DNA from 3 places in the Rhizobium sullae genome. Region 1 is predicted to be linked to each of the others. Evidence: predicted binding sites of a transcription regulator. Region 1 holds the regulator's gene; each other region holds the start of a gene.
The links. Region 1 encodes PhoB, which activates phosphate uptake and scavenging genes when phosphate is short. Its sites were predicted from a motif close to TGTCATNNANCTGTCAT; they were not measured.

Region 1 (8,051 bases):
AGGACAGCCGCTCCAAAAAAGGCACCGGTCTTGGGCTTGCGATCGTCAAGCATATCCTGACGCGCCATCGCGCACGGCTGATCGTCAAGTCCGAAATCGGCAGGGGAACGGACTTCACCGTGCGTTTTTGACATAAAACTGAAGAGCGTCGGTCGGTGGATGCAGTTTTCCCTTTTAAAATCAATTGCCTAAACTGTCATAAATGTTTCATCAAAATGACATAAAAGCTCTTGGCATCAGGCAGTAAAGAGATGCTGCCGATGAAAAAGGCAATGCGAGGGCCTGGGGCCCTGCTCACACAAGCCCATGCCGGGAGATTTTGATGAACACTCTTAAGCTAACCGTTGCAGCACTCGCTGCCACCGTCGCCTTCGCAGGCGCCGCCGCCGCCCGTGACCAGATTCAGGTCGCCGGCTCGTCCACCGTCCTGCCTTATGCGAAGATCGTTGCCGAATCCTTCGGCGAAACGTTCTCGAACTTTAAGACGCCGATCGTCGAATCCGGCGGCTCGGGCGCAGGCCTCAAGGAATTCTGCAAGGGTGTCGGTGAAGACACGATCGACATCGCGAACTCTTCGCGGTCAATCAAGGATAGTGAAATCGAAGCATGCAAGAAAGCCGGCGTAACGGATATCCAGGAAGTCAAGATCGGTTATGACGGCATCGTCTTCGCAACTGACACCGCCAACTCGGACGTCGCCTACGTTCCGGCAGACATCTACAAGGCGCTCGCCGCTCAGGTCGTCGTCGACGGCAAGCTCGTCGCCAACCCCTACAAGAAGTGGTCGGAAGTAAACCCGAAGCTTCCCGACGTTGAAATCGCCGCCTACATTCCGGGCGAAAAGCACGGCACGCGCGAAGTCTTCGAAGAAAAGGTTCTTGCCGCAGGTTGCAAGGCTTCCGGCGCCACCGACGTTATCGCCAAGGAAATCTCCGACAAGGCTGCCCAGGGTAAGGCTTGCGTCGCAGTTCGCAAGGACGGCGCCGCCGTTGACATCGATGGCGACTACACGGAAACCCTGTCTCGCATCGCCGCCAACAAGACCGGCGTCGGCGTATTCGGCCTCTCCTTCTATGAAAACAATGCCGACAAGCTGAAGGTTGCAACTGTCAACGGCGTCGTTCCGTCGACCGAAACAATCTCCAACGGCACCTATCCGGTTTCCCGCCCGCTGTTCTTCTACGTCAAGAAGGCACATCTCGGCGCCGTTCCCGGCCTGAAGGAATACGTGAACTTCTTCGTCTCCGACCAGATGATCGGTCCTGAGGGCCCGCTCGTCGAATACGGCCTCGTCGCTGCTCCGGATGCAGAGCGCGAAGAGATCCGCAAGAACGTCGAAGCCGAAAAGACCATGTAATGGATTGTGCCGGCGCGGTGCCTGAGGCCGCGCCGGCATTTTATTCGACTGCTTCTGCCCCTTGCCTAGTGGCGGCAGGGTTTCAAGTTTCTCCATGATTGGGAAGCCGCGCAGGATGGTCTGCGGGTGCTTTTGGGTCGTGAGCCTGGGGACGTAACGAATGAGCACATCCATCATACTCTTGTGTCTCGTGGTGCTTGGCGCGCTGGCCTATGTGGCCGCTCGCAGCCGTGCCATGGCGCTTGCCGGCGGCAAGCCGTCCGCGCTTCATTCGCGGCCGGGCTACTACGGTGCCTACGCAGCCATCTGGTCGACTCTCCCTGCGCTTATCATTCTCTGCATCTGGCTCGCCGCAAGCCCGGGGATCGTCGAATCCGCTGTCCGCGACGCTTTCCCCGACGACGTGAAGGCGAAGACCGCCGCAGAACAGGATCTGAGCTACAGCATGGTCGCGACCATCGCCCGCGGCATGAACCTGTTAACGTCAGATGAGATCAGTGCGCTCGGTTCCGATACCGCAGCCATTCAGGCAAAACTCAACGGGAAGGGTGTTCCGCTCGCCGGTGAGCCGCAGCCTTTCATGATCGATGCAGCGAAGACACTGAATGCCAAAGCCGCAGGCAGCCGCATGATCATGACCGCGGTTGTCTTCGTGCTCGCTCTCGGCGGCGCATTCTATGCGCTTCGTGGTATTGCGCCGCGCTTCCGGGCTCGCAACCGTGTCGAGCGTGTTATGCTCTGGGCACTTCTCGTTGCATCATCCATTGCGATCCTGACCACGGTCGGCATCGTTTTTTCGATGCTGTCCGAAGCCATCCGCTTCTTCGCAGCGGTTCCGGCAACCGACTTCTTCTTCGGCACGGTCTGGGATCCGCGTTTTGCCGGCGCAGGCGGCTCGTCTTTCGGTCAGTTCGGCCTCATCCCGCTGCTGCTCGGCACGCTTTATATCGGCTTTGTTGCCATGCTGGTCGCAGTGCCGGTTGGCCTTTTCGCCGCCATCTATATGGCTGAATATGCTTCCCCGAAGGTTCGATCGCTCGCCAAGCCTCTTCTTGAAGTTCTGGCCGGTATCCCGACCATCGTCTACGGCTTCTTTGCCCTTGTTACCGTCGGCCCGTTCCTGCGCGATCTGTCTGCGCAAGTGAACGGCCTTCTCACCGGCAATTACGGCAACTTCATTCAGGCGCAGAGCGTTCTGACGGCCGGTATCGTGATGGGCATCATGCTGATCCCCTACGTTTCCTCGCTGTCGGACGACATCATCACCGCAGTGCCGCACGCGCTGCGTGATGGTTCGCTAGGCCTCGGCGCCACGCGCTCGGAAACGATCAAGAGGGTGGTGCTTCCGGCAGCTCTGCCGGGCATCGTCGGCGCACTCCTGATGACGGCCTCGCGCGCCATCGGCGAAACCATGATCGTCGTGCTGGCCGCCGGTGTCGCTGCGCGTATGCAGATCAATCCCTTCGAGCCGATGACCACGGTGACCGTCAAGATCGTCAACCAGCTGACCGGCGACCTTGAATTCACCTCGCCGCAGACGCTGGTCGCCTTCGCGCTTGGCATCACGCTCTTCTTCATCACGCTTTGCCTTAACATCTACGCGCTTTACATCGTGCGCAAATACCGGGAGCAGTACGAATGACGAATATTGTTTCCCCCATTGCAGGCACCATTTCCAAGGCGCCAGAGCGCCGCGATATCGGCATCAAGCGCCGTTATGCTGCGGAGCGCCGTTTCAGGGCCTATGGCATTGCCGCTATCTCCTTCGGCCTGATTTTCCTGGCGTTCCTGCTGTCGACGGTCATCCGCAACGGCTACACTGCCTTCCAGCAGACGGTGATCTCGCTTCCGGTCGAATTTACTGAAAAGACCATCGACCCGGATAACAAGCGGGCCACCGATCCGTCGGTGCTGATTGCAGCCAATTACGGCGCGCTGCTGCGTGATGCGCTTGTCAAGGAGTTGAACATCAACGCCTCCAGCCGCCCGGATGTCCGTGGGGCGACGGCGATGCTCTCCAAGAGCGCGCCGATCCAGTTGCGTGACATGGTTGTCGCCGACCCGTCGATCATCGGCAAGACCGTCAATGTGACCGTTTTGGCCGACGCCAATGTCGACAGCGCCAACAAGGGCCAGATCGACCTTGCCGTCGATGAGAAGAACCGTAAGGTGAACGACAAGCAGCTCGGCTGGATGAACGAGCTGAAGGCGAACGGAGCGCTTTTCAAGGAGTTCAACACCGGACTTTTCACCCATGGCAACTCCAGCCGTCCTGAAGCCGCCGGCCTCGGCGTCGCTCTTGTCGGCTCGCTCTACCTGATGCTGATCGTTCTCGTTCTGTCGCTGCCGATCGGCGTTGGCACCTCGATCTACCTTGAGGAATTCGCGACCAAGAACAAGGTGACGGACCTGATTGAGGTGAACATCAACAACCTCGCTGCCGTTCCCTCGATCGTCTACGGTCTGCTCGGTCTTTCTGTTTTCATCAACTTCGCCGGCCTGCCACGCTCGGCCCCACTGGTCGGCGGTTTGGTGCTGACGCTTATGACGCTGCCGACGATCATCATCGCCACCCGCGCAGCACTGCGCGCTGTCCCGCCGTCGATCCGCGCGGCGGCGCTCGGCCTCGGCGCCTCGAAGATGCAGATGGTGTTCCACCACGTCCTGCCGCTTGCGATGCCCGGTATTCTGACCGGCACCATCATCGGTTTGGCACACGCGCTCGGAGAAACCGCACCGCTTCTCCTGATCGGCATGGTCGCCTTCGTCGCCAGCGCGCCGAGCACCCCGCTCGACCCGTCCACGGCGCTGCCGGTACAGGTCTACATGTGGGCCAACGAAGCCGAACGCGCATTCGTCGAGCGCACGTCTGGCGCCATTATCGTCCTGCTCCTGTTCCTGATCGTCATGAACCTCGGAGCCATCCTCTTGCGCCGGCGCTTTGAGCGTCGCTGGTAAACGGAGTACATAGTCATGAACATGTTGACTGAAGCAGCAGTTGAGAAGGCTCTGGACCAGAAAATGAATACGATCCCGTACAAGATGATCGGCCAGGACGTGTCGGTCTACTACGGCGATAAGCGTGCGCTTTTCGACGTGAAGCTAAACATCCGCGAGAACACGGTTACCGCGCTCATCGGCCCCTCCGGCTGCGGCAAGTCTACCTTCCTGCGCAGCCTCAACCGCATGAACGATACGATCGACAACTGCCGCGTGACAGGCAAGATCACGCTTGATGGCGAGGATATCTACGATCCGGATATCGACGTCGTGGAGCTCCGCGCCCGCGTCGGCATGGTCTTCCAGAAACCGAACCCGTTCCCGAAGACGATCTACGAGAACGTCAGCTACGGGCCACGTATCCATGGCCTGGCAAAGTCGAAGGCGGACTTGGACCAGATCGTCGAGCAGTCGCTGCAGCGCGCCGGCCTTTGGAACGAAGTCAAGGATCGCCTGCATGAATCCGGCACCGGCCTGTCCGGCGGCCAGCAGCAGCGTCTGTGCATCGCGCGTGCCGTTGCCGTGAGCCCGGAAGTCATCCTGATGGACGAACCGTGCTCGGCGCTCGATCCGATTGCGACTGCCAAGGTCGAAGAGCTGATCCATGAGCTGCGCGAGAACTTCACCATCGTCATCGTGACGCACTCGATGCAGCAGGCGGCCCGCGTTTCGCAGCGGACCGCTATGTTCCACCTCGGCAATCTCGTCGAGGAGAACGACACCGACAAGATGTTCACCAACCCGGACGACCCCCGCACCCAGGATTACATCATGGGCCGCTTCGGCTGAGTTGCGGCGTTCAGGCTATTCAAGGACAATTCCCATGGCATCGACCCATATCTTTTCTGCCTATGACGACGATTTGAAGTTCCTGACCCGCCGCATCTCGGAAATGGGTGGGCTTGCCGAGCAGATGGTGTCCGACGCTGTCCGCGCGCTGGTCAACGGCGATACGGCTCTGGCCCAGAAGGTCATCTCCGACGACGTGATCCTCGATCATGCCGAACGCGAGATCGGCGACAAGGCGGTCGTCACCATTGCCCGCCGCCAGCCGATGGCCTCCGATCTTCGCGAGATCATGGGCTCGATCCGTATCGCAGCCGACCTTGAGCGCGTCGGCGATCTCGGCAAGAACACGGCCAAGCGCGTCATCGCGGTACAAAGCACCGGCGTTCCGCGTAAGCTCGCCCGCGGCCTCGAGCATCTTTCCGAGCTCGCCCTCGTCCAGCTCAAGGAAGTGCTCGACGTCTATACGACCCGTGCCGCCGACAGGGCGAAGTCGATCCGCGAGCGCGACGAGGAAATCGACGCGATGTACACTTCGCTGTTTCGCGAGCTTCTGACCTACATGATGGAAGATCCGCGCAACATCACCAGCTGCACGCATCTTCTCTTCTGCGCCAAGAACATCGAGCGCATCGGCGACCATGCCACCAACATTGCCGAAACGATCTATTACATGGCGACCGGCGCCCAGCCGGAAGGCGAACGTCCGAAGGACGATACTGCCAACACCGTCGGCGCGGTGACGGAATGACAATTCTGAACCCGCCCTCAGGAGACAGAAGCGAATGATCCCGAGAGTTGCAGTCGTTGAAGACGAAGAGGCACTGAGTGTGCTTCTTCGCTATAACCTTGAGGCCGAAGGTTTCGAGGTCGATACCATCCTGCGTGGCGACGAGGCCGAAATCCGGCTTCAGGAGCGCACGCCGGACCTTTTGATCCTCGATTGGATGCTGCCGGGCGTATCGGGCATAGAGCTTTGCCGCCGCCTGCGCATGCGTCCGGAGACCGAGCGCCTGCCGATCATCATGCTGACGGCGCGCGGCGAGGAAAGCGAGCGTGTGCGCGGCCTTTCGACCGGCGCCGACGACTATGTCGTCAAGCCGTTTTCGACGCCGGAGCTCGTTGCCCGCGTCAGGGCGATGCTGCGCCGCGCCAAGCCTGAGGTGCTCTCGACGGTGCTGAAATGCGGCGACATCGAACTCGACCGCGAAACGCATCGTGTTCACCGCAAAAGCCGCGAAGTTCGCCTCGGCCCCACCGAATTCCGCCTCCTGGAATTCCTGATGTCGTCGCCCGGCCGCGTTTTCTCGCGTTCGCAGCTTCTGGACGGTGTCTGGGGCCACGACATTTATGTCGACGAGCGCACCGTCGACGTCCATGTCGGCCGGCTGCGCAAGGCGCTGAACTTCTCCAACATGCAGGATGTCATCCGCACCGTCCGCGGTGCCGGATATTCCATGGAATCCTGATTGCCGCTTCCATTGCCGGGCATAAAAAAACGGGCCTGCGAGGCCCGTTTCCGTTTGTCATTTATCCGGCTCAGTTTGCGCGGGCTGCTGTCCTGCGGCGCTCGTTGACCGGCTGATAGGCAAGGCGCGCATGATAGCTGCAGTAGGGTGAAGAGTCCGGGCTGTCGCAACCGCAGAAGTGGAAATCATCCTTCAGCGGATCGCCGACCGGCCACTTGCAGGTGCGTTCCGTAAGTTCCGTCAGTCCGAGGCGGCGGGAGATCGGCACAACCACGTTTGCGGCCGGACGATAGCTTACCTCCTCCATGAGATCGATTTCGATCTCTTCCTTGAGCATCGTTGCGCCCTGCTGGCGCGTGACGGTGCGGGTCGCGATCCGCGATGCATAGTTCGGTGCGCGCGGAGCCGAGGTATTGCGCTTCGGCGCTCGTGCGGCCGCCGCGGTGCCACCGGCCTTGGCGCGGCCCGGAAGGCTAAGCCTGTGGACCTTGCCGATCACCGCGTTCCTGCTCACTCCGCCGAGCTGCGCAGCGATCTGGCTCGCGCTCAGTCCTTCGGACCAAAGCTTCTTGAGTTTTTCGACTCGCTCGTCTGTCCAGTTCATGCCCTGTCTCCGCCGTTTAGCGTTGTGAAGGCAGAATCCCCCACCCTTGCTCCGGATACATCCGAAGCAGGAAACGCCTGACCAATTGTGGTGACTAGTTCCGCCGCATGCAGTCTAGTAATTGAGTTTTAACCTAGTGTGAGGCTGACTCCGTGACAAGAGTCGCGGGAATCCGGATGAATCGAATTTCAAGTTTTCCCCAACTTGCTTCCCGAGCGAGTCATTTCTGCAACATTAGCTGTTGATAAATGACCTCGTTCGGGGAGGTGGTCCCATGGCGCACGAAGCCCGCAGTTTTGTTGACATCGCGGTGCGAAACGTCAATAGTGGCACTCGCCGCCGAAAGGCGGCATTTTTAATTTTTCGGACCCGGTTTTTAGCCGGAGTCTGGTTGCCCTAACGATGACAGGAGATCGCGCCATGGCTCAAGCCGCGCCGCTATATGACACCTATTCTCGCGCCCCTTTGCGGTTCGAGCGAGGTGAGGGCGTTTGGCTGATCACTGAAGGCGGCGAACGATATCTGGATTTTGGCGCAGGCGTTGCAGTGACTTCCGTCGGCCACGGCAATCCGCATGTCGTCGAAGCCCTGAAGGCGCAGGCCGACAAGGTTTGGCACCTGTCGAATATCTATGAAATTCCCGGCCAGGAAGCGCTTGCCAAGCGGCTGACCGACGTCACCTTCGCCGACAAGGTGTTCTTCACCAATTCCGGCGCCGAGGCGCTGGAATGCGCGATCAAGACCGCGCGCCGCTATCAGTATTCCAACGGTCATCCCGAGCGCTTCCACATCATCACCTTCGAAGGCGCCTTTCATGGCCGCACGCTGGCGACAA
Region 2 (8,051 bases), on a different replicon from region 1:
ACGCCATTGATCTCGGGCGTGTTTCTTTGGTTGAAGGCGGAAAGCCGCAGAGTGACTTGCTGGCCGACGGACACCTGATCGATGTCCTGGGGCAAAACACGGACTTCCGGTGTCAGCCTGTCGCGGGCGGGCACGATCTGCAGGATCGGCTCGCCAGGCGGAACAACGGCGCCGGCGGCATGGACCGAAAGCTGATGGACGATACCCGCCTGAGGCGCCCGGATGTCGACACGCTGCAGCTCGTCTTTCGCCGCAACCAATCGCTCGGAGAATTCACCGATGTCGCTCTGCGTCTTGCGCAGTTCGTCCGATACCTCACTGCGATGATCGTCATCGACCTGAATGATCTGCAACTCCGTCTCGGTCACCTTGCCGTTCGTTTCGGCAAGGCTTGCGACGAGACTGCCGAGTTCACCCTTCAAGCGCGCCGATTCACGTTCAAGCGCATAGAGGCGGTTGACCGGGACGATACCCTGGTCGAACAGACGCCTGACGCTCGCAAGCTCTTTGTCGATGAGTGCCATCTCCGCCTTCTTGCCGGCCTGCTGTGCGAGAAGCCCCTCCACTTGCTGCCGCAATTGCTGGATGCGCTCGTGCAATTGAGCCTTCCTGCTGGCGCGCGATGTCCGCCGATCTTCGAACAATCGCCGTTCGCCGTTGATGATGCCACCCTCCTCGGCGTCGCTACCCTGCTCCAGCAGGCTATCGGGAAAGGCGATCTCCTCAGCGCCATCCCGTTCGGCGCCCAGCCTGGCGGCTGCGGCGGACAGTTCGTTCAAACGCCGGGAGATGATCGCGCTGTTTGCCCGCAATTGCGTGTCGTCTAGATGCACCAGGATCTGCCCAGCCTCCACAAGCCCGCCGTTTTTGACGAAGATTTTCCCGACAGTGCCTCCCTTTTGATGCTGAACGGGTTTGACATAGCTGTCGACGACGAGCGTGCCACTCGCAATCACCGCGCCGGAAAGATAGGTCGTGGCTCCGAGGCCGCCGACCACGCCAACCAGAAGCACGACAAGCGCGAGTGCGATCGTCGTGAGGCGGCTGATCGCGGCTTCGGATATCGGAGCTGGCTTGCCGGTCAACTGTCACCTCCCGCGATGACGGTCAGCGTGTTGCTGCGCGGAGCCGTCGAAACTGTTGCCTTTTTCAGAACGTCGTCTTTCGGCCCGAAGGCCTGAAGCTGGCCGTTTGCGAGCACGAGAACGAGATTGGCGGCGGCCAAAGCACTTGGCCGGTGAGCAATGACAATGGCAATGCCCTTGCGCGCCCGGATGTCGGCGATCGCCTGGGCAAGCGCTGCCTCGCCGTCGCTGTCGAGGTTCGAATTCGGCTCATCGAGAACCACGAGGAAAGGATCGCCGTAAAGCGCGCGCGCCAGGCCGATGCGCTGGCGCTGTCCGGCAGAGAGCATCGAACCGTTTTCGCCGATCTGTGTATCGAAGCCGTCGGGGAACTGCACGATCATCTCGTAGACGCCCGCAGCCCTTGCCGCGGCGATGATCTTCTCGGATGGGGCATTTCTGTCAAAACGGGCGACATTCTCGGCGATGGAGCCGTCGAAAAGCGACACCTCCTGCGGTAGATAGCCGATCGACCGGCCGAGCGATGACGGGTCCCACTGATCAAGCGATGCCTTATCGAGACGTACCGCGCCGCCCATAGGTTTCCAGAGGCCGACAAGTCCGCGGGCAAGCGACGACTTCCCCGATGCGCTCGGTCCGATGATGCCGACGGCATCCCCGGCCTCCGCCTTGAACGAGATTCCCCGCAGGACCATCGTGCGGGTACCGGGGACTGCAAGGTGAAGCGCTTCCACGGCAAGACTTGCGGTGGGTGCCGGCAGGTCGACATGCCGTTTGTCGGCTGGCAGCAGATCCAGATGCTTCGTCAGCCTGCTCCAGCTTTGCCGGGCGGCGACAAAGCCTTTCCATTGTCCGATTGCAAGCTCAACTGGCGCGAGTGCCCTGCTGACGAGGATGGAGCTTGCAATCATGATGCCGGGCGTCGCCTCTTGCCTGACGACGAGGACAGCGCCAACCGCCAGAACGCCGGATTGCAGCATCATCCGAAGGACTTTCGAGATCGCTGTCAGACTGGTGGTGAGCGTTGTCGCCGAGATATGATTCGCAAGATACCGGTTGTTGACCTCCGTCCATTTGGCGGCCAGCAGCGAGCCGAATCCCATAGCCAGCACGGCCTCGGAGTTCCGCCGTGTCGCTTCGGCAAGGTTCAGCCGCCGCGCCGCCAGCTCCGCGGCAACCTTTGCGGGCCCGCGGGATTTGTATTCGGCAAGCGCCGCGAGGCCTATCAAAAGAACGGCCCCCCCAAGTGCCGTGACGCCGATCCAGAAGTGAAAGAGAAAGCACAGGCCGATGTAGAAAAGCATCCATGGCATGTCGAACAATGCCGTAGGCCCGGGACCTGAGAGGAAGCCTCGCACGGTGTCGAGATCGCGGATCGACTGCAGACCGTCGCCCGGCATTCGCATCCGCGAGGGCAACAGGATGAGGGAGCTGAAGATATCGCCTCCCAGACGTTCGTCGACGGCGGCTCCGGCGCGCATCAAAAGCATCGACCGGATAAAATCGAGCAGTCCCTGGAAGATGAAGAGGGTCGCCGCAATGATCGCAAGCCCAGCAAGCGTCGGCAGGCTTCGGCCCGGGATCACCCGATCATAGACTTGCAGCATGAAGAAAGAGCCGGTGAGCGCCAGTATGTTGACGATGCAGCTTGTCGCTCCGACACCGAGGAAAGCGCGCTTGAGGGAAAAAAGCGCCGCCACAAGGAAAGCCTGTGGTGGGCTGGATTTTTCATTCGCCATGCAGCGCTCCGCGGTTACATCATCGACGAAGCGGAAGCCGTCTTCGTACGGATATTCAATATTGCGTTCTTCAGCTTGAGGCCATTGTTAGCATCCCATGTGGCCGACGTGACCCCCTTAAAAAATTTCTTTCGGTCTAAATTAAGGACCGCTTTATGTCGGACGCAGGTGAAGCCCCGCTGTGCAGTAACGAGATCGATTGCACACATGCAGCTCGCCTTGCGGATGAAGTTCTCGCCCACTATCTCGATGTCGGTGTAAGGTTGCGGCCGGTAACTTTTCATTAACCTTATCGGCCTATCGATGGCTGGCCGCTTTTCGGCGATAACAAAGCAGCATGCGGCGTGCTGAGTCTCATAGATTCGTGCCTGCCGCTCTTGGACTGGACATCTTCTCCAAGGAGGTTGCAATGCAACTGATCGCTCTACCAGATACGTTCAACCTGATCGGCAATGATGCGATTATCGTCATGAAGGCCGACGACACGCATCAAGCCGTATGTGTCACGAAAGACGCGCTTGCAAATGTTCAGGCCGCGCCTGACGCGCGGTGGCTGCCGCAGGATCTCAGCGTGCTTGAACACATCGCGAGCCGGAAATTCGATCATGGCGAGATCGCCTTCGATGGCCGAATCTGGATCACGGCGAAGGATATCCAAAACTGGCATAAGATGACGCGGCATTAGCGCCCAGAGTGCTCCACTCGCCGCCTCGATAAGAATACCCGACCCGAAGGTGCCGAAAAGGCAGTTTGTCGCATTTCCGTAATGTGGCAGCCCTAAGTTTAGAATGGCTCCAAAACTAGGGGCCAATTCTCAACTTTGGAGGCATCCCATGAACGAACATCTTTCTCAAAAGATATTCCCCACGACGCAACTTGAAGACGCGGATGGCGAAGGCCACAATTCAAGTGCCAATCCGACGATGGGCGAGATCATCAGCAAACGTTTTTCGCGCCGTAATTTCCTCCAGGGTTCGCTTGCTGTTGCCGCCATTACCGCGACCGTCAGCCCGGTCGCCTTGATGACGGCGGAAAAGGCGCGTGCGAACGGCGCTTCGGCCTTCTCCTTCCCGGAAGTCGAGGCAGGCGTCGATGCCAACCATCACGTCGCCGAAGGTTACAACGCCGACGTTCTCCTGCGTTGGGGCGACGCGCTGTTCCCAGACTCGCCGGCCTTCGATCCGGCCAAGCAGACCGCAGAAGCCCAGCGCCGCCAATTCGGCTACAATAACGACTATGTCGGTTTCATCCCGCTCGAAGGCTCTTCGACACATGGGCTGCTTGTCGTAAACCACGAATATACCAACCCGCACCTGATGTTCCCCGGCATCGTCAAGATCGTCGATGGGAAGATCTCCCAGGACAAGCTCAGCAAGGAACAGGTCGACGTCGAAATGGCCGCGCATGGCGGTACGATCGTCGAGATCCGCAAGGTCGACGGAAAGTGGCAGGTCGTTCCGGAAGGCATCCACAACCGCCGCATCACATCCACCACGGAAATGCAGCTTACCGGCCCGGTCGCCGGTCATGATCGCGTCAAGACTTCGGCGGATACGACGGGCACACGTGTCATCGGCACGCTCAACAACTGTGCCGGCGGCGTGACCCCTTGGGGCACTTACATCATGGCGGAAGAGAATTTCCACGGCTATTTCTCCGGCGATCTGCCGGAAGGCCATAAGGAAGCTGCCAATTACAAGCGCTATGGCGTGCCGGAGGGGAGCTACGAGTGGGGCAATTATTACGACCGCTTCGACCTCTCCAAGGAACCGAACGAGCCGAACCGCTTCGGATGGATCGTCGAAGTCGACGTCATGGATCCGACTGCAACTCCGAAGAAGCGCACTGCTCTTGGCCGCACCAAGCATGAGGGTGCCGCATCGATCGTCAGCAAGGATGGCCGCGTGGTTTTCTATCTCGGCGACGACGAACGCTTCGACTACGTCTACAAGTTCGTGACTTCGGGAACGCTCAATGCGACCGATCGTGCTGCCAATCTTGATCTCCTCGATGAGGGCACGCTTTATGTGGCGAAATTCGCAGAAGACGGAACCTTCCAGTGGCTGCCGCTCGTTTTCGGCCAGGGGCCGCTGACGGCCGAAAACGGCTTTGCCAGCCAGGCTGACGTCCTCATCGAAACGCGCCGCGCCGCCGACATGCTCGGTGCAACGAAAATGGATCGGCCGGAAGACATCGAGCCGAATGCCGTTAATGGCAAGGTCTATGTCATGCTGACCAACAACAGCAAGCGCAAGGCCGATCAGGTGGATGCCGCCAACCCGCGCGCCGAAAATGCCTTCGGCCACATCATCGAGATCACGGAGGAAGGTGGCGATTTCGCTGCGACTTCAGGCAAATGGGAAGTGCTCTTGAAGTGCGGCGATCCTACGGTTGCCGAAGTCGGCGCGACTTTCTCGACCGAAACCTCGAAGAACGGCTGGTTCGGCATGCCGGATAACTGTGCAGTCGATTCGGCCGGCCGTCTTTGGGTCTCAACGGACGGCAACAGCAACAAGGCCACCGGCCGCACTGACGGCCTGTGGGCAGTCGACACTGAGGGTGACGCCCGCGCCACCTCGCGCCTCTTCTTCCGCGTCCCGGTCGGCGCCGAGCTCTGTGGCCCGCTCTTCGCCCCGGATGACGAAACGGCTTTCGTCGCTGTGCAGCATCCCGGCGATGGCGGTGATGACTGGGCTGGCCACGGGCGTCCGTCTTATTACGAGGATCTTTCCACCCGTTGGCCGGATTTCAAGGACGACATGCCGGTGCGCCCGTCCGTACTTGCCATCACCAAGATCGGCGGCGGCAAGATCGGCGTCTGATTCGGCGCTTTTGACAGAGCTTTTGGTAGCCGGGACGAGCACGTCGTCTCGGCTACCTTTATTCGCACGAACACCATCCCGTCTGGATGTGCGCCCTCTCCGCGTCACAAAAGCTTCATGCGCCTCTGCGAAAGCTTCGAGGCAAACGAAATCCGCCATCCGATTCATAAGAATTCTCTTCATGACATCCTCCTCAGTTTCCACCCGCTTGTCACCGGCGGCCTCGCCACGCCTTGAGCTCCTCGCGAAAACGGCGCTGAAAGCGGGAGAAACCGCCCGCAAGTCGCTGAGGCGGCGACTGGTGAGCGAGATCGTATCGAAGGCACCACATGACTATCAGACGGAAATCGATGTGGCCGTCGAACGGATCATCGTCGATGAAGTGACGAAAGCCTTTCCTACGTACGCGATCAGGGGGGAGGAAGCCGTCGGCAATCGTGATGCCGACGCAGGCATACCGACCATCTACATCGACCCAATAGACGGCACGACAAACTTCGCCTGGGGAATTCCGCATTTCGGCATGACGATCTCGATCGCCGAGGGCGGCCGCATCGTGGCTGGTATCGTCTATGATGCGATGCAGGATGAATTGTTCAGTGCCGAGGCCGGGGGTGGCGCTTATCTGAACGGCGAATCGATCCGCTGCATCGAGAACGCGGAAATCGAAAATGTCCTCATCGGGGCCGGACTGCCCGTTCCGGGACAAGTGAAAGCCGTCACCGAGGATATTTATTTCAACGCGCTCAAACGGCTGATGGCCAATACGGCAGGTGTACGCCGGCTCGGCTCGGCAGCACTTTCGATTGCCTATGTGGCTTGCGGACGGCTGGACGGCTTCTTCGAAGACGGCCTGTCGCTGCATGATTATGGCGCGTCGGCCCTTCTGGTCGAAGAGGCAGGCGGACAGGTTTCGGCCTTTTCCGGCAGGCCGGTTACGGCAAACGGCGACATCCTCGCCGCAAACAGGGCGATCCATCCGTGGCTTGTCCAGGGCTTCAACTGATCTCGACTTACAGGTGCTTGAGCAGAAGCGCTTCCAGCCCGACCGGATCGTCGGTGGTGATCTGATCCGCTTTCAGCGCAAGGAGCCGTAGAATCTTTGGCAAAACCTCGGGGACGGCTGCCGTGATGGTATAGGTATCGACGCGGCGGCCGATACGGTGGAAGGCGCCAATGAGATCATAACCTGCAGCGTCGGCGAAGAGCACCAGCTCGTGGTCCAGATAGATCATTTTCGCGCGCGGCGATGCCGCCAGCGCCGTTTCCACGAAACCCCCGAAATCGCGGCTTTCCATCAAGCGCTCAATGGCTCCGTCGTAACAGGGATCATAGCCAACAAGCATGTCGGGAACCGCACGGGAAAGCCGTTCGACGGCTCTAGCGTCACCGCCCGACAAGATGACCGACCGTGCCACCGACAACATCGCCGAGGTAAAGGCGGTGATATCCACATCGCGGATGCTAGCCGACTCCTCCTTGAGATCCAGCTGCAGAACGGCGTTCTCGTGGCATCCGCCCGCGAGAAGAAGCTGTCCGAGGTCGCCGATCAGCATCACCGGGTGATCCGTCAGCAGACCGGCCTGATCGCGCAGCTGCAAGCCGCGCAGATACTCCTCCGATGCATCGAGGACACGGCCCGTGCCCGTCGTTGCGCGATCGAGCGTTTCATCGTGAAGAACCGCGAAACCTTCACCGCGAAAACGAACCAGATCGATCTCGACGCTGGCGCCGAGCAGCATGCCTTCTGCGATCCGCCGGCGCGTGAATGAGATATCACCGGCAAAGCGATGGCCACGGTGCCATTTCAGCCAGGTCCGGTGCCCTTCCCTCTCGATGGCGATTCCCCTGCGGTCAGACATGGCCGAACACCCGATTGGTTTGCAGCTCGCCGGAAGCTGCCGATTGATGGATGAGCTTGTTGTCGCGAAAGGCGAAATAGGCGGTGGCTGTCGGTTCGACAAGGGAACCCCTTGTCCAATCGACATCCGGCGGCGTCATTGCCTTCAACCGCGCTCCGTCCGCAAGGTCGATGTCTACGATCCTGTGCGTGCCGAAATCGATGCTGCGATGGACAATGGCAGTGTTTGGCGTTTTGGAGGGACTGAGCACGAGCGCTTCCGGACGGAAGGCAAGCACGGCGTCGCCGTCCTCGACAGGGACGGCAAGCGGGAAGTCTGGATGCTCGCTGATCCCGTTGCGGATGTTTGCGCGAACAAAATTCATGGAGCCGATGAAACCTGCCACGAATTCGGTTTTCGGTTCGCGGTAGATTACGTCCGGTGGCGCGATCTGGTCCGTGCCGCCGTCGCGCATGACGACGATCCGGTCGGCAAGGGCGAGCGCCTCGTCCTGCCCATGAGTGACAAACAGCGTCGTGATACCGAGGCGCTGCTGGATGTCGC
Region 3 (8,051 bases), on a different replicon from region 1:
AAGACCTTCTTCCAGAATTGCCACTTGATCCGGCGTCGCCCCCTTCTGTGGCCCGAATACCCGCGCGACGCCGTTCTTTCCGAGCAGCATATTGTATGGATTGACGGCGACATCTATTCCCACTTTCTCAAGACGACAATCGCGATCGGTTGCATCGATACGGTCGAGCGAACGCAGTGCCGCGCCGTTGCCGGCAATCAGTTGGCCGGCTCGATCCAGGAGGTGGACGCCGAGCGCCTGAGCCATGCCGGCGCCCGCATCGTTAATGCCGGAGTCGCCGCAGCCTAGCAGGATGCGTTCGGCACCGAGATCGAGTGCCGCGCGGATCATTTCACCAACGCCGTAACTCGTTGTTCGAGTGGGGTCCCGCATATCCCTTGGCACGAGACGTAATCCGGCAGCGGCAGCCATCTCGATCACAGCTGTGCGTTTCCTGCGTCCCGAAAGAAAGCCGATGTGAGCATCGACGGGTTGCCCGACCGGGCCGGTCACTGTGATTGAATGCAGTTCGCCCCCCAACAGATCCACCATGGTGCGAACGAAGCCTTCACCACCATCGATCATCGGCATGCGCGTGATCTTTGCCCGGGGTAGTGCATTACGCACGCCCCGAGCGATCGCGTCTGCGACTTCGCGAACGCCAAGCCCCTCCTTGAACCCGGAGGGTGCTACCAGAACACGCAAACGCCTGTGCTTTTTCGACATTGTCAACTCCTGCGGCTACACCGACATCGATTCGATGGCGGGCCAGATGATGAGCACGAAGATCATGATGAGAAGAAAATGGACGGGCAGTAGCACCACGCTGAGCCGAACAAGATCATCCGCGCTATACGCGTTCTCGTCCAGCCGGCCAAAGAGCGCAACCGGCTTTGCGCTCACCATCAGGGTCTGACAAAGGCCAGTCGCAGAGACCATCGTCAGCATCACCATGACGGCATCCGCGCCTGACGCCTGAGCAAGCATCAGGGCCGGCGGCAACAAGATCGACACCCGTGCGGTACGGCTGTGGACGAACAGATGCGAGAACAATCCGATCGCCGCGATCAGCGCCATGAACATGGCAGGCGACAATTCCCCCGCTCGCAGAGGACGGAACACCATCGTGACCAGAGCCTCATTCAGCCCGGAAGTCACGAAACCATCGGCAAGGCAGATCATCGCGGCAAGAAAGATCAAAAGTGAAAGGTCAGTGTCGCGGAGGGCGTCGCGAAATGAGATCGGCCCAACAGAGGGGAAGAAGGCAGCAAGCGCGCCGATAAGCGCTAGCATTGTCGGGTCGATCCCGTGCATGGATTCCGTCAACCAGCCGGCTATGACGGCTGCGGCGATCCAGAAGATCGGCCGTTGCCAGAGCGGTTCGCAGTCCAAGCCTATATGAGCGAGAGCCAGTTCGGCTCGCCGCTCTTGCGCCGTCAAAAAGAGCCGCAGGATAACACTGGTCGAAAGAAATGCGCTTGAAGCGGCAAAAGGCAGGCCCAAAGCAATCCAGTGAAGGTAACTGATCTCCTCGCCAGACAGGCGTCGCACCAAATCGATGGCGATGAGATGTGCGCCGGCACCAAGAGGGGAGGCGAAGGCAGATAAGAGCACGATTGTTGGAAACAGCAGCGCGAAGGCCCTTCGCACCCGGGGGCTGGTACAGTGCTCAGCAATTGCCGCGTAGGCCGGCACCATCATGGCCGCGCGGCCCGATGTGGAGGGAATGACGAAAGCCGTCGCGAGAAGGATCGCGGTCAAGGCGTAGGCGAGGGACTGGACTGACCGCAACCGACCGGCTGCCAGAGCAATGATCCGGTCGGTGATACCGCTCGCCTTAAAGGCTGCCGCCAGCAGGAACGATGCGAGAAGAAGCCAGATCAGCTGGTCGCCAAGAGCGCCGAACAGAGCTTCCGGCTTTCCGGTGACGAGAAGGGTCATTGCAACGGCTGCGGTGACAGCGACAAAGGTGTCATCGAGTGACGTCAAAGTCCACCCGACCAAAGCCAGCGCAAGAATCTGCAGGGAACGCCGAGCTTCCGACGCCATCCCAGATGCAAGAAGCTCAATTGCAACGGCCATCAACACTGCAACGAATAAACTCACCGTTAAACGCCGTCGCGTGGACGCCATAGCCGCGTGCGTTCCAGGTGAAGCCCGCCCGGATAGGGGTTCCGGCCAGGTGGTTGCCTTCTCCATTGAGCTACTCCGCCTAATGATCTTGGCCGGCAGCGTGCGGGCCTCGACATCTGCGGTGCGATCTTAAGCATGGCAGGTTAGAGGACAGGGTGTGTAAGGTTAGAATTTGGAGAGACTCGCCGTTTTGCGGCCTCAACCCTTGTCCTGAAATCTCTAATCGGCAATTGTTACGACGAAGCTCCCAACCAGACACGAGGCAGTATGACCGTCCGGCGGCGCATTCTTCTCTTTCACTTTGTCACAATCGTCTTTGTCGCGATGGTTGTCTGCCTGATGCTGATGACCCTCAAGCTCACCGACGATTTCGTAAATCGCATCGATGGCGTCCATTCTCGCTTCGAGGCGATCAGCGATCTTGATGGGCTTGGCAATAATTACGCCGAACAGTTGGCGGAGGTCCTTTTGCTCGGCCCTGAACAGATGCCGGATTTCCGACTCGCCCGGCAAAAGATGGCGGACGGATTCCGTGTTCTTGCAGAGGTGACGCGCAAGGAGTTCGCCACGCTCGGAAGCCTTGGCGACGTCCAGCAGGAATTGCCTGAAATAGAGTTCGCCGCACGACTTCAGGAATTCTATCGAGCGATCGATCGGGCGGCTGAACGCGTATTCCAGGCACAAGCGGCCGGCCAGCAGGATCGCGCCGTCGATATCTTCCGGCGAAGCATCGAGTATCGCCTCTCCAACGACTTCGAGACCATGCTCAGCGATGCCCGGCAGGAGGAGCGCGGAGAAGTTGCCAAGGAGCTTGACCGGGTACGCAGCACACAGCACACGGTGCTGATTGTTGCCGGGACCTTTTCGATCCTGGTGATTGTGGCGGGCCTGGGTTTGGGTCTGACGCTCCAGCATTCGATCGTCCGGCCGGTCCGCCTCTTGGTGGCCGGTGCGGAAGCAATTGCCAGTGGTCAGCTCGATCATCGCATCCTGACGGGGCGCCGCGACGAATTCCTGGTTCTTTCGCAGAGTTTCAACAAGATGGCGGAGGCAATCGAACGGCAAAGAGCGAGCCTGACATCAGCCCAGGCACGGCTCGAACGCGAAGTCGATCAACGGACACGTGAGCTGCGGCAGGCAAATGACCAGCTTCTGGAGCTCGATAGCAAGCGCAGCCAGTTCCTTGCGGATGCGAGCCACGAACTGCGTACGCCGCTTACAATCTTGCGCGGTGAAGCCGAGGTGGCGCTTCGCGCGAAACCAGGACTTGCTTCTTTCCGCGATGCATTGAACCGCATTCAGCTTTACGCCGCCGACATGGCGCGGCTGCTTGAGGATCTGATCGACTTTACGCGATCGGAGATCGACGACGTCACCTATGATTTCGAAACGGTCGAGGCTGAAGACGTGGTCGTTGCCGCCGTGCACGAAAGTGAAATTCTTGCACGACAAAAGCAGATGGTAGTTCAACTGCTTTCGAGAGCACCGAAGCAATTGATCCGGGCAGATCCCAGACGCTTGAAGCAGGCTTTGATGATTGGGATCGATAATGCGATCAAATATGCCGATCCAGGTGGAAGCATCGACATAGACATTTGTTGCAGCGATGAGATCCTTGTGCTGACCATCCGTGATCATGGTTGCGGGATTGATCCTGCGGAACTGCCTTTTGTGTTCGATCGGTACTATCGCGGAAGGAACAACACCAGCCGCGCAGCCACTGGCCTCGGCATCGGTCTGCCGATTGCAAGGACAATCATCGAACGGCACGGTGGCACCATCGCCCTCGGGCCCGCGCCGCCGCGCGGTGCTGTTCTCACCATCCGGCTGCCTGTCGCAGAAAGGAAAATCGCATGCGAATCCTGATTATCGAAGATGACCGGCGGATTTCGAGCTTCCTAACGCGCGGTCTCGAGGCCGAAGGCTATCATGTGCAACTTGCAGAGGATGGACGCGACGGCCTCGAACGGATCCGTCATGAGGCTTTCGATCTAGTCATACTCGATCGAATGATTCCTTATGTGAATGGGATCGAAGTGTGCCGCATCATCCGGCAGGAGCGACGTTCCGTGCTCGTCCTTATGCTCACCGCCAAGGAAAGCGTCCGCGATCGTGTGGATGGCTTTCAAAGCGGTGCTGACGATTATCTCATAAAGCCCTTTGCGTTCGACGAACTGATTGCACGGATCGAGGCTCTGCGCAGACGTCGCCCAACGATCGAGCGCACTGATCTCCTCCAGGTCGGTTCACTGACCCTCGACCCGGCAACACGCCGCGTCACGAAGTCGGATCGGGAGATCGAATTCACCGTGCGGGAATTCGAATTGCTCCGCTACCTTATGCTCAATGCCAACAAGGTGGTCAGCCGTCAGCGGCTGCTGAACAACGTCTGGAATTACGATTTCGACCCCGGAACAAAAATCGTCGAAGTCTATATCCGCTATCTGAGGCGCAAGCTCGACGGGGGCGGTCAGTTGGCCATTCGAACTGTTCGGGGGGTAGGCTACACCCTGGTCGATCGCGTATCATAGCATGGTGGAAGGAACGGGGCCGCTGGCCGCGACGACCTTGGGTGGCGGGTATCGCTGCATCCGCCAACAGATCGAATTTCTGGCTCACCTGCAAACATCAAAGATAGATTCATTTTTGCTCCATCTCACCTGCGCGCTATTCAAAGAGACTGGAACTCCAGTAGAAGAGCGCCGAGATGAGTGCCGCAGCCGGAAGCGTGATCACCCAGGCGATGACGATATTTCCAGCCAGTCCCCAGCGCACCGCGGAGAGCCGTCTTGCGGCGCCGACACCGATTATCGCGCCGGTGATCGTATGCGTGGTCGAGACGGGAATGCCGAGCCATGTGGCGCCGAAAAGCGTCAGCGCGCCGCCTGTTTCGGCGCAAAATCCCTGCATCGGATTGAGGCGAGTGATTTTGGAGCCCATCGTGTGGACGATACGCCAGCCCCCGAACAGCGTTCCGAGCGCCATGGCCGCTTGGCATGAGAGCACCACCCAAAACGGCACGTGAAAACTTTGGCCGAGATAACCCTGCGAATAAAGCAGGACTGCGATAATGCCCATCGTCTTTTGCGCATCATTGCCGCCATGGCCGAGCGAGTAGAGCGAGGCTGAGGCGAATTGCATGACGCGAAAAGTTCGATCGACGGCGAAAGGGGTCTGGCGCACGAAGATCCACGACACCACCAGCACCAGAATAAGTGCGAGGAAAAAGCCAATCAGAGGCGACATGACGATGGCGCTCGCGGTCTTCAAAAGCCCGCTCCAGACGATCGAGCTCAAGCCGGTCTTCGCAAGCCCGGCGCCAACAAGCCCGCCGACAAGGGCGTGAGAGGAGCTGGAGGGAATGCCGAAAATCCAGGTGACAATGTTCCAGATGATCGCTCCCATCAATGCCGCGAAGATCACTTGCGGGGTGACAATGCCCGGATCGATGATGCCGGTACCAAGGGTTTCTGCCACATGCAGCCCAAAAAACAGGAATGCGATGAAATTGAAGAAAGCTGCCCAAAAGACGGCATAGTGGGGCCGCAGCACGCGGGTCGAGACGATGGTCGCGATCGAATTGGCGGCGTCGTGCAGGCCGTTGAGAAAATCAAAGAACAGCGCGATCGCAATGAGTCCCGCGAGCAGGGGGAAGGCGAGTGCAACCTCCATCAGACGTTCTCGATCACGATACCACTGATCTCGTTGGCGACGTCCTCGAAGCGATCGACGACCTTCTCCAACTCCCCATAGATCTCGCTGCCGATGATATAGGCCATTGGATTCGAGGCGCCGTAGCGACTGAAGAGATCCTTGAGTCCCCGTTCATGCAGGTCATCCGAATGGCCCTCGACCCGGGTGATATCCTCAGCGATGGCGGTAAGACGAGGCGCATTGGATCCCATGCGGTCCAGCAGGGGAATGGCCTCCGCAATTAGATGGGCCGCCTCGACGATTGCCGCGCCCATCTCCTGCATGCCGGGATCGAAGGTTTTCTGCTGGAAAAGACGGATGGTCTTGACCGTCTTTTGCATCATGTCGATCGCGTCATCCATCGACTGGATGAGGTCCTTGATGTCGCCACGGTCGAATGGGGTGATGAAGCTTCGCCGGATGGAAAGCAGCACCTCGCGCGTTATGTCGTCAGCTTCATTCTCCAGCCGGACGATCGTCTCGCAATGGCGCTCGATCTCGCTGCCAGCCAACAACTGGTTCAACGCTTCGGCGGCTCCGACAACGGTGCGCGAATGTTGAGCGAAGAGATCGAAGAAACGATCTTCGCGCGGCATCAGTCTACGAAACCAACTGAGCATCGCTATCCCATTTGTTTGTCACATATCTGTCATAATGAAGCGGTGCCGCCCTGAAAAGCAGCAGGTGCTCTTATTCCGCACATATTCGCAGTTGGCTGCATGGCTTTGGCGCAAGGCCGCGCGGGTGCAAAGCGATCGTGAGCCTCAAACGCGGTCCCAAGGACGAACGCTCGGTGGCGCCCCGGTATCTTGGCCTACAAGGCTAAGTGAAGGGGCGATTGCAAGAGCTGCCCGTGTGGTGCTCAGCGTCGACATCTCATCGAGCGAATACTGATATCCACCAGCCGATCCGGCCTACCATGTCATACGCCTGCCACCGTCATCGAAGAGGTGAAGGCTTTCGGCAGCCGCGGAGACGGACACATGCTCGTCAATCGCGATCCGGGACCGGCCCGGAACCCGAAAGACAATCGGCTGACCGTTCGCAAGCAAACCGTGGACATAGCTCTCGGCACCAACGAGTTCGACGGCGCCAACTTGCGCATCTGCCTTGAAGGTATCGGTCACCCCATCTTGCCAAATATGGAGGTCCTCCGGCCGGATCCCCAGCGTGACGGCACTGGCAGGGAGCCTGATGGCGGGCGAAAGCGAAAAGCCGTTGCGATCACCCGTCCTGTCCCACAGGTTCATCGAGGGTGAACCGATGAAGGTTGCAACGAAGGTCGTTGCCGGTTTCTCGTAAAGCTCGATCGGTGTGCCGATCTGATCGATCTGGCCACCGTTCAGCACCACAAGACGATCGGCCAGCGTCATCGCCTCCATCTGGTCATGCGTCACGTAGACGCTCGTCGTCGCCAGCGAACGTTGTAGACGTTTGATCTCGACGCGCATTTGCACGCGGAGCTTGGCATCAAGGTTCGACAGCGGTTCGTCAAACAGAAAAGCGGCGGGCTCTCGCACGATGGCGCGCCCCATCGCGACACGCTGACGCTGCCCGCCCGACAACTGCCGCGGCTTGCGCTCAAGAAACCCCTCGATCTCGAGCGCCCTCGCTGCCTTTTCGATGCGACGCTCGATTTCGTCTCTTGGTGTGTTGCGGTTCTTCAGGCCGTAAGCAAGGTTCTGCCGAACCGTCATATGCGGGTAAAGCGCATAGTTCTGGAAGACCATGGCGATATCACGCTCGGATGGCTCCAGCCGATTGACCACGCGATCGCCAATGGCGATTTCGCCCGACGTGATGCCTTCGAGGCCGGCGATCATGCGCAGCAACGTGGACTTGCCGCAGCCTGAAGGTCCGACGAGCACGACGAACTCGCCGTCTGCGATTTCCATCGAGATACCTTTGATGGCTTCGATACCGGCGCCGTATGTCTTCCGGACATCGTTGAGGGTGATCCTGGCCATTACTTTTCCGTCTCCACAAGACCTTTTACAAACCAGCGCTGCATGAGCACCACGACGAGAATGGGCGGGATGATCGCAAGGATCGCCGTCACCATCACGTAATTCCAAGGGGTCGCCGCATCGGCGAAGTCCATCATCTTTCGAAGAGCGATGACAATCGTGTTCATCTTCGCGTCATTGGTGACAAGCAGCGGCCAGAGATATTGCGTCCAGCCATAGATGAAGAGGATCACGAAGAGTGCCGCAATATTCGTCTTCGACAAGGGTAGTAATATATCG

Region 2: the regulator PhoB is predicted to act here: its motif matches at 3,576-3,592, upstream of N2599_RS26630 (PhoX family protein).
Region 3: the regulator PhoB is predicted to act here: its motif matches at 6,442-6,458, upstream of N2599_RS25505 (DUF47 domain-containing protein).

Annotation. Positions count from the first base shown of each region.
Region 1 is NZ_CP104143.1:142,714-150,764, forward strand. Features, by position in the region: gene phoR (phosphate regulon sensor histidine kinase PhoR) at 1-131, shown strand, start outside; gene N2599_RS00705 (substrate-binding domain-containing protein) at 323-1,357, shown strand; gene pstC (phosphate ABC transporter permease subunit PstC) at 1,518-2,999, shown strand; gene pstA (phosphate ABC transporter permease PstA) at 2,996-4,315, shown strand; gene pstB (phosphate ABC transporter ATP-binding protein PstB) at 4,331-5,146, shown strand; gene phoU (phosphate signaling complex protein PhoU) at 5,181-5,894, shown strand; gene phoB (phosphate regulon transcriptional regulator PhoB) at 5,929-6,612, shown strand; gene N2599_RS00735 (GcrA family cell cycle regulator) at 6,683-7,216, opposite strand; gene N2599_RS00740 (aspartate aminotransferase family protein) at 7,637-8,051, shown strand, end outside.
Region 2 is NZ_CP104144.1:1,227,660-1,235,710, forward strand. Features, by position in the region: gene N2599_RS26615 (HlyD family type I secretion periplasmic adaptor subunit) at 1-1,085, opposite strand, end outside; gene N2599_RS26620 (type I secretion system permease/ATPase) at 1,082-2,824, opposite strand; gene N2599_RS26625 (hypothetical protein) at 3,234-3,509, shown strand; gene N2599_RS26630 (PhoX family protein) at 3,658-5,646, shown strand; gene N2599_RS26635 (inositol monophosphatase family protein) at 5,828-6,652, shown strand; gene N2599_RS26640 (glycerophosphodiester phosphodiesterase) at 6,660-7,508, opposite strand; gene N2599_RS26645 (ABC transporter ATP-binding protein) at 7,501-8,051, opposite strand, start outside.
Region 3 is NZ_CP104144.1:1,001,001-1,009,051, forward strand. Features, by position in the region: gene N2599_RS25480 (glycerate kinase family protein) at 1-705, opposite strand, end outside; gene N2599_RS25485 (SLC13 family permease) at 721-2,178, opposite strand; gene N2599_RS25490 (sensor histidine kinase) at 2,380-3,978, shown strand; gene N2599_RS25495 (response regulator transcription factor) at 3,966-4,643, shown strand; gene N2599_RS25500 (inorganic phosphate transporter) at 4,780-5,784, opposite strand; gene N2599_RS25505 (DUF47 domain-containing protein) at 5,784-6,425, opposite strand; gene N2599_RS25510 (sn-glycerol-3-phosphate import ATP-binding protein UgpC) at 6,720-7,772, opposite strand; gene ugpE (sn-glycerol-3-phosphate ABC transporter permease UgpE) at 7,772-8,051, opposite strand, start outside.